Regions from separate parts of the Calidithermus timidus DSM 17022 genome, predicted to be linked through region 2. Evidence: riboswitches for the same ligand, from Rfam matches in the RefSeq annotation. Region 2 holds a riboswitch; the other holds the start of a gene.

Region 1 (4,883 bases), 370 kb from region 2:
CTGGGGGGCGGGGTCGGGGGGGCGCAGGCCCTGCTGGGCTCGCTGGGTATGGCTGCCAGCCCGGCGGAGCTGGCCCAGGCCCAGGAGGTCGTGGCCCAGGCTACCCCTCCACAGGGCCAGCCGCTGGTAGACCCCAACGATCCGGCCATCGAGGCTGAGATGATCGAGTACCAGGCCCGCGGCTTTACCCACATGGCTTACCGGGTCAGGCCTAAAGGGGTCACGGCGGCTCCGGGCATCCTGGTGATCCACGAGAACCGGGGGTTGCAGCCCCACATCCAAGACGTCGCTCGCAGGGTCGCCAAGGCAGGCTATATTGCCCTCGCTCCCGACCTCGTCTCCAGGATCGGGGGAACGGCCCGGATCACCGACACCGCGCAGATCTCCAGCTTCTTGGCCCAGACCTCTGGCGATGAGCACGTCGCCAACTTGCTCGAGGCCCTCAAGGTGCTCAAGGCCACCCCGGGAGTCCAGGCCGATCGGCTGGGGGTGGTGGGCTTCTGCTTCGGCGGCGGCCTCACCTGGCGGCTGGCCACCGAAGCGCCCGAACTCAAGGCCGCGGTGCCCTTCTACGGCCCGGCCCCCGACCTGGCCAAGGTGCCGGGCATCAAAGCGGCAGTGCTGGGCATCTACGGGGGTAACGACACCCGCATCAACGCGGGGATTCCTGCGCTCGAGGAAGCCCTCAAGAAGGCCAACATCCGCTACCAGATCAAGATCTATGAGGGAGCCAACCACGCCTTCCACAACGATACGGGGGCCAACTACAAGAAGGACGCCGCCGAAGATGCCTGGCGCATGACGCTCGAGTGGTTCAAAACTTACCTCTAGGCAGAAGTGAGCAACGGTGGGCCCCTTCAGGCCCACCGTTGCCTCCTCGAGAACCTACTTTCTCGCTTGCAAATTGGGCGTCAGGAAGGCGTTGGTGTAAAACTCGCTCGCCGGGAGGGTGGTGTTCACGCGCCCGGTGGCCTTGAGCAGGCTCAGGCTGCTGGCCCAGGCCTGGGGGTTGGAGAAGCCTAGCCCCATCTGGCGGCTGTAGGGCGATTCGTAGAGCCGGATGGAGGTGGTGAGCACCGCATAGCGCACCTCGTCGAGGTTCTGCACGTACTTTTTGGCGGCTTCGAAAGCCTTGCGCGGGTTGCTGATGGTGAAGGCCATGGCCTCCTGCGAGGCGCTAAGGAAGCGTCGGGCGAGGTCGGCGTTCTCGAGCACCCTATCTGTGCTGATGATGCCGTTGCCCGGCGAGCGGTTGTAGGGCCCGGCGGGGATCACGTTGAGCTTGACCCCCTGGCTCTGCAGGAAGACCGGCTCGTTGTTGATGAAGCCCATGGCCACGTCCACCCGCTTCTGCACCACCGCTTCGGCCTGGGTAAAGCCGATGTTGACGATCCTCACGTCGCTTTCCTTGAGCCCGGCTGCCCGCAGGATGGCCTGGAGCGAGGTCAGCGAAACCCCGAACATCCCCGGCATGCCGATGGTCTTGCCCTTGAGGTCACGCACCGACTTGATGTTCTTCTCGGCCAGCGAGAACAGGGCGTTGGGCACCGACTGGTAGAGCGCCATGACGTACTTCAGCGGGATGCCCTGCGCCCGCAGCGCGATCACGTCCTCGGCGTCGGCGACCACGAAGTCGAGCTTGCCCTGCGCGAGCAGAGGGTAAAGCTCGCTGGCAAAACCGTGCTGGAACTCGATCTCGAGGCCCTTCTTCCCGTAAATCCCCTCCACCACCCCCGCGTAGAACGGTGCAAATTGCACGTCGGGTAGGTAGCCCAACCCCACCCGCAACTTCTCGGCTTGAGCCAGCGAGAGCAGTAGCGCAGCGACGACGAAAACCCACTTTTTCATTCGAGCAAACCTCAGGTCCACACGTGCAACCCAAGCGAAACCCGGTCAGGCACGAACCGACCGACGCTACCTTAAGCCATGCGTTGTGTGGGGTTTGCGTTATGAGGTATTGGACATGCTCTGCGCTCGAGCCAGGTGACTCGAGCTTCACTCCTTCTCCCATCCCGACTTTCACGGTCGGCTTCGGAATTTCACCGAATCGGGCCTGGATGTGCCGCAGATTTCCAGGCTTCGCGGGCTGTACCGCCGGTGGAGACTTGCACTCCGCCCTGAAGGAATGGGTCTGGCGACCCGCAGTCAGTTTAATTCACTCCGTGGCAGGCTTGTCAAACGCCGATGTACAGGCAAAGGCTTTACAGGCTCCCGGCATCTACCCCCCCGCGTTCCTAAGGTAAAATCGCGCTTGTGAATGCCTTCAAGCCGCACCTGCGCGGCCTGCCCAGCTACCCTTACAAGAAGGTGGAAGCCCGCATCAAGCTCGACCAGAACGAGAGCCCCCTCGACCTTCCCCCAGCCCTCAAGCGGCGGGCGCTCGAGCGGCTGGCGGCCTTGCCCTGGAACCGCTACCCCGAGCTGCACGCCGAGGAGGTGCGGGTGAGGCTGGCCGAGTGGCTGGAGTGGCCCTTCGAAGGCATCGTGATGAGCCCTGGTTCCAACTTGATCATCCAGGGCCTGGCTCAGGCGGGTAATCGTGTTCTGGACACGGCTCCGGCTTTCCCGCACTATGCTTTTTCCGCGCAGATCGCCGCGACGCCCTACCGTGCCGTGCGGCTGGGTGAGCGCTTCGGGCTGCCGTTGGAGGAGCTGCTGGAGGCCATGGAAGGGGAGCCCGGCGTGCTGTTTTTGCCGCTGCCCCACGCGCCTACCGGCACCCTCTTCGCCCAAGCCGAGGTGGAGGCGCTGGCCGAGCAGGCCGCCCGGAGGGATTGGCTGCTGGTGCTCGACGAAGCCTATCACCAGTTCTCCGGCACCGACTATCGTTCTTTGGCCAGGGCCAACCCCAACGTGGCCCTGCTGCGCACCTTCTCCAAGGCTTGGGGGTTGGGGGGCATCCGCGCTGGGTACTTGCTGGCCTCGCCGGAGGTGGCGGCAGTGCTGCAGAACCTGATCCCACCCTTCGGTCTGCCCGCCCATACCGCCGCCATCCTGCTCACCGTGCTCGAGCAGCCCGCTTACGCCCTCGAGCGCGCCCAGGCTATCGTGCGCGAGCGCGAGCGCGTGTACCAAGCCCTGCTCGAGCACCCCACCTGGGAGGTCTACCCCAGCCACACCAACTTCCTGCTCGTCCGCACCCCGGACGCTGCCGCGGCCTTCGCGGGGCTGCTGGGGCGCGGGGTGTTGGTGCGGCGGCAGGACCATTACGCCGGGCTCGAGGGCTTTCTGCGGGTGAGCGTGGGTACGCCCGCCGAGAACGACGCCTTTTTGGAAGCCGCCTTTGCCCTGGCCGAGGTGGGGCATGCGTAGCGCGACGGTCGAGCGGGCCACCGCCGAGACCTGGATCCGGCTCACCCTGGGCCTCGATGGTCCCGTGGAGGGCAGGATCGCCACGGGGCTGCCCTTCTTCGACCACATGCTCGCCGCCTTCCAGCGCCACGGACGCTTCCACCTGGTGTTGGAGGCCAAGGGAGACCTCGAGGTCGAGCCCCACCACCTCGTCGAGGACACCGGCATCGTGTTGGGACAGGCGCTGAAGCAGGCTATCGGCGAGGGGCGGGGGCTCGAGCGCTACGGCGAGGCCAGCGTGCCCATGGATGAGACGCTGGTGCAGGCCGTGCTCGACCTCTCCGGACGACCCCATCTGGCCTTTGCGCCCGAGGAACTCGCCATTGACGGCTCTCCGGGGGGCATGAGCGCCTACCACCTGCGCGAGTTCCTGCGGGGGCTGTGCAACCACGCGGGTATGACGCTGCACCTGCGCTTGCTGGCGGGTCGGGAAGCCCACCACGTGCTCGAGGCCAGTTTCAAGGCGCTGGCGCGGGCCCTTTACACCGCCACCCGTCTCACCCGAGACGACTTACCCAGCACCAAGGAAGCCCTATGAAGACCCTGCTCATCGACTACGGCTCGGGCAATCTGCGCAGCGCAGCCAAGGCGCTCGAGGCCACCGGTTACGCGGTGCGGGTTTCCTCCGACCCCGCCGAGGCCAAAAAAGCCGACCTGCTGGTGCTGCCCGGCCAGGGCCACTTCGGCCAGGTCATGCGCTCGTTCCGGGCCTCGGGTTTCGAGGGCGTGGTGCGTGAGCATATCGCCAGCGGGAAGCCCTTTTTGGGCATCTGCGTGGGGATGCAAATCCTCTTCGAAGGCTCCGAGGAGGCCCCTGAGGTGGCCGGCTTAGGGCTGGTGCCGGGGGTTTTGGCCCGCTTCAGGGCACGCCGCGTGCCCCAGATGGGTTGGAACACGGTCGAATACCAGGGCCTTTTCCAGGCGCTGTCGGGGCGCTATTTCTATTTCGTACACTCCTACTACGCGCCCCTCGTCGAGGGTAGCGTGGGCATCACCGACTATGAAGGAACCCGCTTTACGGCGGTGTACGCCAGGGACAACCTGGTAGCACCCCAGTTCCACCCTGAAAAGAGCGGCGACAGCGGCTTGAGCCTGCTGCGGGCCATCCAGGAGTACTTCGGGAGGCTTTGATACCAGGTTCGGTCGGTTCGTTCCCGACGCCTCGGCGGCCGAGGGCTCTGGGATTCAAAGAGATAGCCTCTTGAATCCGGTATGAGGGGGTCCAGGGTTTAGCGTCTAGCCTTCGGTGCTTAGCTTTGGCGATCAGCCATCGAAGAGCGACTTCGTCTGCAACAAGTCTTGCAGCGTCACCAGCTGTCCTTGCGCGCCCACCGCGGTCGCGGCCAGCGCTCCGGCCAGGTTGCCCAGCCGCGCCGCCGTGACCAGATCCCGGCCTTCCATCACCGCGTGGGCGAAGGCGGCGGTGAAGGCATCACCGGACCCGGTAGTGTCCACGACGTTCTCCACCGGGAAGGGTTCGACGAGTTCTTGCTGCTTGGCAGTGACCACGATCGAGCCCAGAGCACCTACCT
Region 2 (4,883 bases):
AGCTCGCGCAAGATCTGGGCGCCCACGCCGTAATCGCGCAGGTCTGGCGCGAAGCCCAGGCGCTCGTTGGCCTCCACGGTGTCGGCCCCAAGGTCTTGCAGCGCGTAGGCCCGAAGCTTGTTCAACAACCCGATGCCGCGCCCCTCCTGACGCAGGTACACCAGCACGCCCCGGCCTTCCCGTGCGATGGCCCGCAGGGCGGCGTCGAGCTGCGCGCCACAGTCACAGCGCAGCGAATGCAGGGCGTCGCCGGTAAGACACTCGCTGTGTACGCGCACCAGCGGCGGCTTCCCATCGCCCACCTCACCCATGACCATGGCGAGGTGCTCGCCGCCATCCAGCGTGTCCAGGAAACCCAGCAGCCGGCAGAGGCCGTAAGGGGTGGGAAGGAGGGTCTGGGCCTCACATTGAACGAAGGTCTCGCTACGCCGACGGTAGGCGATGAGGTCGCGGATCGTGCCGACCTTGAGCCCCAGCCGTCCTGCGAGCTCGAGCAGTTGCGGCAGCCGGGCCATGTGGCCGTCCTCGGCCACGACCTCGCAGATCACCCCTGCCGGCTCGAGACCGGCCAGGCGCGCGAGGTCCACCGCCGCCTCGGTGTGGCCGGCGCGGCGCAGCACCCCACCGGCGCGGGCCACGAGGGGAAAGACGTGCCCCGGTCGGCGCAGGTCGCCGGGGCGCGTGGCCGGGTCGAGGCAGGCGCGGATGGTGGCCGCACGGTCGAAGGCGCTGATCCCGGTGCCACAGGAGAGGTGGTCCACCGATACGGTGAAGGCAGTGCCGTTGGGGTCGGTGTTGTGCGCGACCATCGGCTCCAGGCCCAGCGCTCTGGCGCGCTCGGCGGTGAGGGCAAGGCAGACCAGGCCCCGCCCCTCCCGGATCATCAGGTTGATCACCTCCGGCGTGGCGTGCTCGGCGGCGACCACGAAGTCCCCCTCGTTCTCGCGCCCCTCGTCATCTACCATCAGCACCGGGCGGCCACGCCGCACCTCGGCGACGATCTCCGGGATCGAGGCGAGAGGGCTCATCGGAGGACCTCCCGCGTCTGCAGGATGCGCTCGACGTACTTCGCCAGCAGGTCGGCCTCGAGGTTGACCACCGCACCCGGCGCGAGTTCGGCCAGGGTGGTGACCTCGAGGGTGTGCGGGATGAGCCAGAGCGAAAAAACCCCGCCACGCACCTCCACCACGGTGAGCGAAACCCCATCCACGCTCACCGACCCCTTCGGAACGAGGTAGGGCCTGAGCGCGGGTGGGGCCTCGACCTCGACCACCCAGGCCCCCGGCTGCGGCGACACGGCCACCACGGTGCCGGTGCCATCGACGTGCCCGCTGACCAGGTGACCGCCAAAGCGTCCATCCGCCCGCATGGCCCGCTCGAGGTTGAGGCGCGAGCCCACCTCCCAGCGCGGCGCGGTCTTGGCCACGGTCTCCTGCGAGAGGGCCACGCTGAAGCCCTCCTGGTCGAAGGCCATCACCGTGAGGCAGGCCCCGCTGCAGGCAACCGAGTCCCCCACGCGCATGCCCTCTAAAACCTTGCTCGCCCCGATGGTGACGACCCGGTTTCCCCCCTCTTCGCGGACCGCCAGCACCCGGCCCACCTCTTCAACAATCCCTGTAAACATCGTCCTCTCCCCGCTCGAGCCAAGGGACGTAGCCCTCGATCATCACGCCTTCTCCAAGCTGCTCCACCCGCACCCGCTCCAGCCGCACGGCGTCGGCCATCCGCGCGACACCGGCCCCGGCGACGGGCGTAGGGCCCCCGCCCCCCACGAGCTTGGGGGCTATGAAGGCCACGACCTTCCGCACCTTGCCCGCGTCGAAGAAGCCACCGGCCAGCCTCGAGCCGCCCTCGAGCAGAAGCCCAATCAGGCCCCGCGCTGCCAGCAACTCCAGCGCGGAGGCCAGGCTGACCCGCCCCTCCGGACCCGCCTCCAGCGCCACCACCTCGGCGCCGGCCCGGCGCAACGCCTCCACCCGCCGGCCCTCGGCCCGGTCGGTCGTCAGGATCAGCACCCGCGCAGCTTCCCCACGCGGCCCCGCCCGAAACAGCCGGGCCTGGGGCGGCGTTCGGGCTAAGGAGTCGAACACCACCTTCACCGGGTCGCGCGGTACGCGCGAGGGGACGGCGGGTGAGGGCAGGCGGCAGGTGAGTTCGGGGTCGTCGGCCAACACCGTGCCCACCCCCACCACCACCGCATCGAGCTCGTCACGCAGCACGTGAACCCGCTCCCTGGCCGCCTCCGTGCTCACCCAGCGGGCGTCGCCGGTCGAGGTGGCGGTCTTTCCATCCAGCGTCAGCGCGCTCTTGAAGACGACGAAGGGCTCGCGGCGGGTGATCCAGTGGCGAAAGACCTCCTGCTGCCGCTCGGCTTCCTCCCGCAGGAGCCCCGTCGTCACCGCCACCCCCGCTTGGGCGAGCTGCTCGAGCCCACGTCCGTTCACCAGGGGGTTGGGGTCTAGAGCCGCCACCACCACGCGGGAGACCCCGGCCTCGATCAGCGCCTGCGCGCAAGGTGGGGTGCGCCCGTGGTGGGCGCAGGGCTCGAGGGTGACGTAAGCCGTCGCCCCCCTGGCCCGCTCCCCCGCCTGGCGGAGGGCCACCACCTCGGCGTGGGGCTCCCCGGCGCGCGGGTGAAAGCCCGCGCCGACGACCTGCCCTTCGCGAACGAGGACGCAACCCACCGGGGGATTGGGGCTGGTGCGCCCCATCCCCCGGGCGGCAAGGTCAAGGGCCTGGCGCATGAACATAGCCTCCACGCCAGGCCCGCTTCGAGCCTCTGGGCCGAAGTTTCCGGGATAATGCACGCCTTGCGCTCGAGCGCAGGGGACGCTCGAGCTTTCCTCCTCCTTCTCCCATCCCGACTGTCACGGTCGGCTTCGGATTCTCACCGAATCGGGCCCAGGTTAGCGCAGATTTCCTGGGCTTCGCGGGCTTCCGCCACGGCCCATGGACCGGGGGCTCACCGCCGGTGGGGAATCGCACCCCGCCCCGAAGGAAGTTGAGCCTCGCGGCTCAGGGCAAAGATAACACACTCCGGCCCTCGCTCAACGCTAGGCCAGGTCACCATCCGGCGACCTGGCCGAAGATGCTCTGCTTTAGAGAATCTGCTCGGCCACCTCCACCCGCAGCAGCGCGCGCACGTTCTCGAAGTGGTTGGCGATGGTGGCCAGGCTCGAGCCGGCGAACAGCAGTCCAAGCACAAAAACTTAGGATACCTAAAGGCCTTGGGAATCCACCCCAGGCTCGAACGAAGCTATGGGTGGGTTGACTAAATTTTGGTCAAATTTCACCGTTGGGTTGGAGATTATCCCCTAGGCTCAGAGCATGGACATCGGGCAAAGCCACGTTGCCATTGTCATCACTCCCAGCGCTACCGTTCGTGCCTTGCTCGAGATGGTACTCGAGCAGGAAGGATTCAAAGCCATCTTTTTTACCACCCCCCACGAAGCCCTGAGCCTGCTGCGCGAAAGCGTCCCCTCCTTGCTCATCCTCGATGAAGGCCTAAAGCCCGACGCCTTCTCGGTGTCCGGGCGACTCAAGATGAGCCGCCGCCTGCGTGAAGTGCCCATTCTGATTCTCGTAAGCGAGCAAGACGACCGCACCCGCATCACCGCCGAGCTCTCCAGGGTGGACCACGTCATTCCCAAACCCTTCGAGGGTCGCCAGCTTCGTTCGCTGTTGCGCTCGCTGCTGCGCTCCAATACGACCCAGGAAGCAGCGTCGGGGTAAAAGCGGGCTCAGGGTGGCTGCTATTTCCAGTGTTCTACGTCTTGCCCATCGCCTAGGGTGCAAGACGCGCTACCTCCTTTGGGCAAACTCATCAAAAAGCCCGTAAATTACTCCCGATGCGTAGGCTCTGGCACTGGATCAAGGTTTTGTTGCTGGCGGGTTTCGTGGGCGGCTTGGGTGCTGGGGGCTACGTGGCCTACATGCTCACGCGTGATCTGCCCAGCCTCGAGGCCTTTGAGAACCTGCGCCTATCGGCCATCAGCGTGCTCTACGACCGCGAGGGCAACGCCATCGCCACCAAGGCCTCGGAGGAGGACGGGCGGGCAGTGAGCCGTACGCTCATCCAGCTCTCCGACGTCTCCCCTGCCGCCGTGAGCGCGGTGGTCTTCTCCGAGGACAAGCGCTTTTTCGAGCACTATGGTGTGGACTGGATCCGCCTGCTGGGCGGCTTGTACTACACCTTCCGCGGCGACCTCCAAGGCGGTTCGACCATCACCACCCAGGTGGTGAAGAACACGCTGCTGCGGGACATCGCCCTCGAGCGCAAGGGTATCAGCGGCCTGGAGCGCAAGCTCAAGGAATTTCCCCTGGCCATCGAGCTCGAGCGCCGCTACTCCAAGCAGGACATCCTCGAAGTCTACCTCAACGTCATCAACTGGGGCGGCAACGCCACGGGCATCTGGGCGGCGGCCAACGCCTATTTCGGCAAGGATCCCTCACGGCTGAGCCTGGCCGAAGGAGCCTATCTCGCCACCTTGATCCCCGGCCCCAACTCGCGCTACTTAGACCTCAAGGCCACCAGGGCCCGCATGAAGACCCTGCTCGAGGCCATGGCAGCCGAGGGCTGGATCAGCCAGGCCGAAGCCGAAGCAGCCTGGAAAGAGCCCCTGGTTCCCCGTGGCTGGCAGGCCAAGTACGACGGTGAGGGCAACCTTCTAAGCGCCAAGCTGGTCGATCCCGAAGCCCGTAAGCTCGAGGAGTTGCAGGTTCAGGGCGAGCCTTACTTCGTGCTGGCGGTACAGAACTACATCCGCGAAAAGCTGGGCAAGAGCATCCCCCTGAGCGAGGGCGGGCTCAAGATCTACACCACCCTCGACCCGCGCATGCAGCGCATCGCCGAGCGAGCCGTCGCAGGCGGGCGTTACCCGGTG

What was found. A riboswitch is a leader RNA that binds a small molecule or an ion and turns the genes downstream of it on or off. The one in region 2 is predicted to bind FMN.
Region 1: another riboswitch for FMN. It lies ahead of B047_RS0102830 (ABC transporter substrate-binding protein); the one in region 2 lies ahead of ribD (bifunctional diaminohydroxyphosphoribosylaminopyrimidine deaminase/5-amino-6-(5-phosphoribosylamino)uracil reductase RibD).

What each region holds. Positions count from the first base shown of each region.
Region 1 is NZ_KB890687.1:565,177-570,059, forward strand. It holds gene B047_RS0102825 (dienelactone hydrolase family protein) at 1-831, shown strand, start outside; gene B047_RS0102830 (ABC transporter substrate-binding protein) at 886-1,848, opposite strand; FMN riboswitch at 1,996-2,129, opposite strand; gene B047_RS0102835 (pyridoxal phosphate-dependent aminotransferase) at 2,254-3,312, shown strand; gene hisB (imidazoleglycerol-phosphate dehydratase HisB) at 3,305-3,889, shown strand; gene hisH (imidazole glycerol phosphate synthase subunit HisH) at 3,886-4,482, shown strand; gene B047_RS0102850 (carbohydrate kinase family protein) at 4,615-4,883, opposite strand, start outside.
Region 2 is NZ_KB890687.1:199,221-204,103, forward strand. It holds gene B047_RS0100955 (bifunctional 3,4-dihydroxy-2-butanone-4-phosphate synthase/GTP cyclohydrolase II) at 1-1,028, opposite strand, end outside; gene B047_RS0100960 (riboflavin synthase) at 1,025-1,624, opposite strand; gene ribD (bifunctional diaminohydroxyphosphoribosylaminopyrimidine deaminase/5-amino-6-(5-phosphoribosylamino)uracil reductase RibD) at 1,605-2,750, opposite strand; FMN riboswitch at 2,844-3,003, opposite strand; gene B047_RS0100975 (response regulator) at 3,328-3,732, shown strand; gene B047_RS0100980 (transglycosylase domain-containing protein) at 3,849-4,883, shown strand, end outside.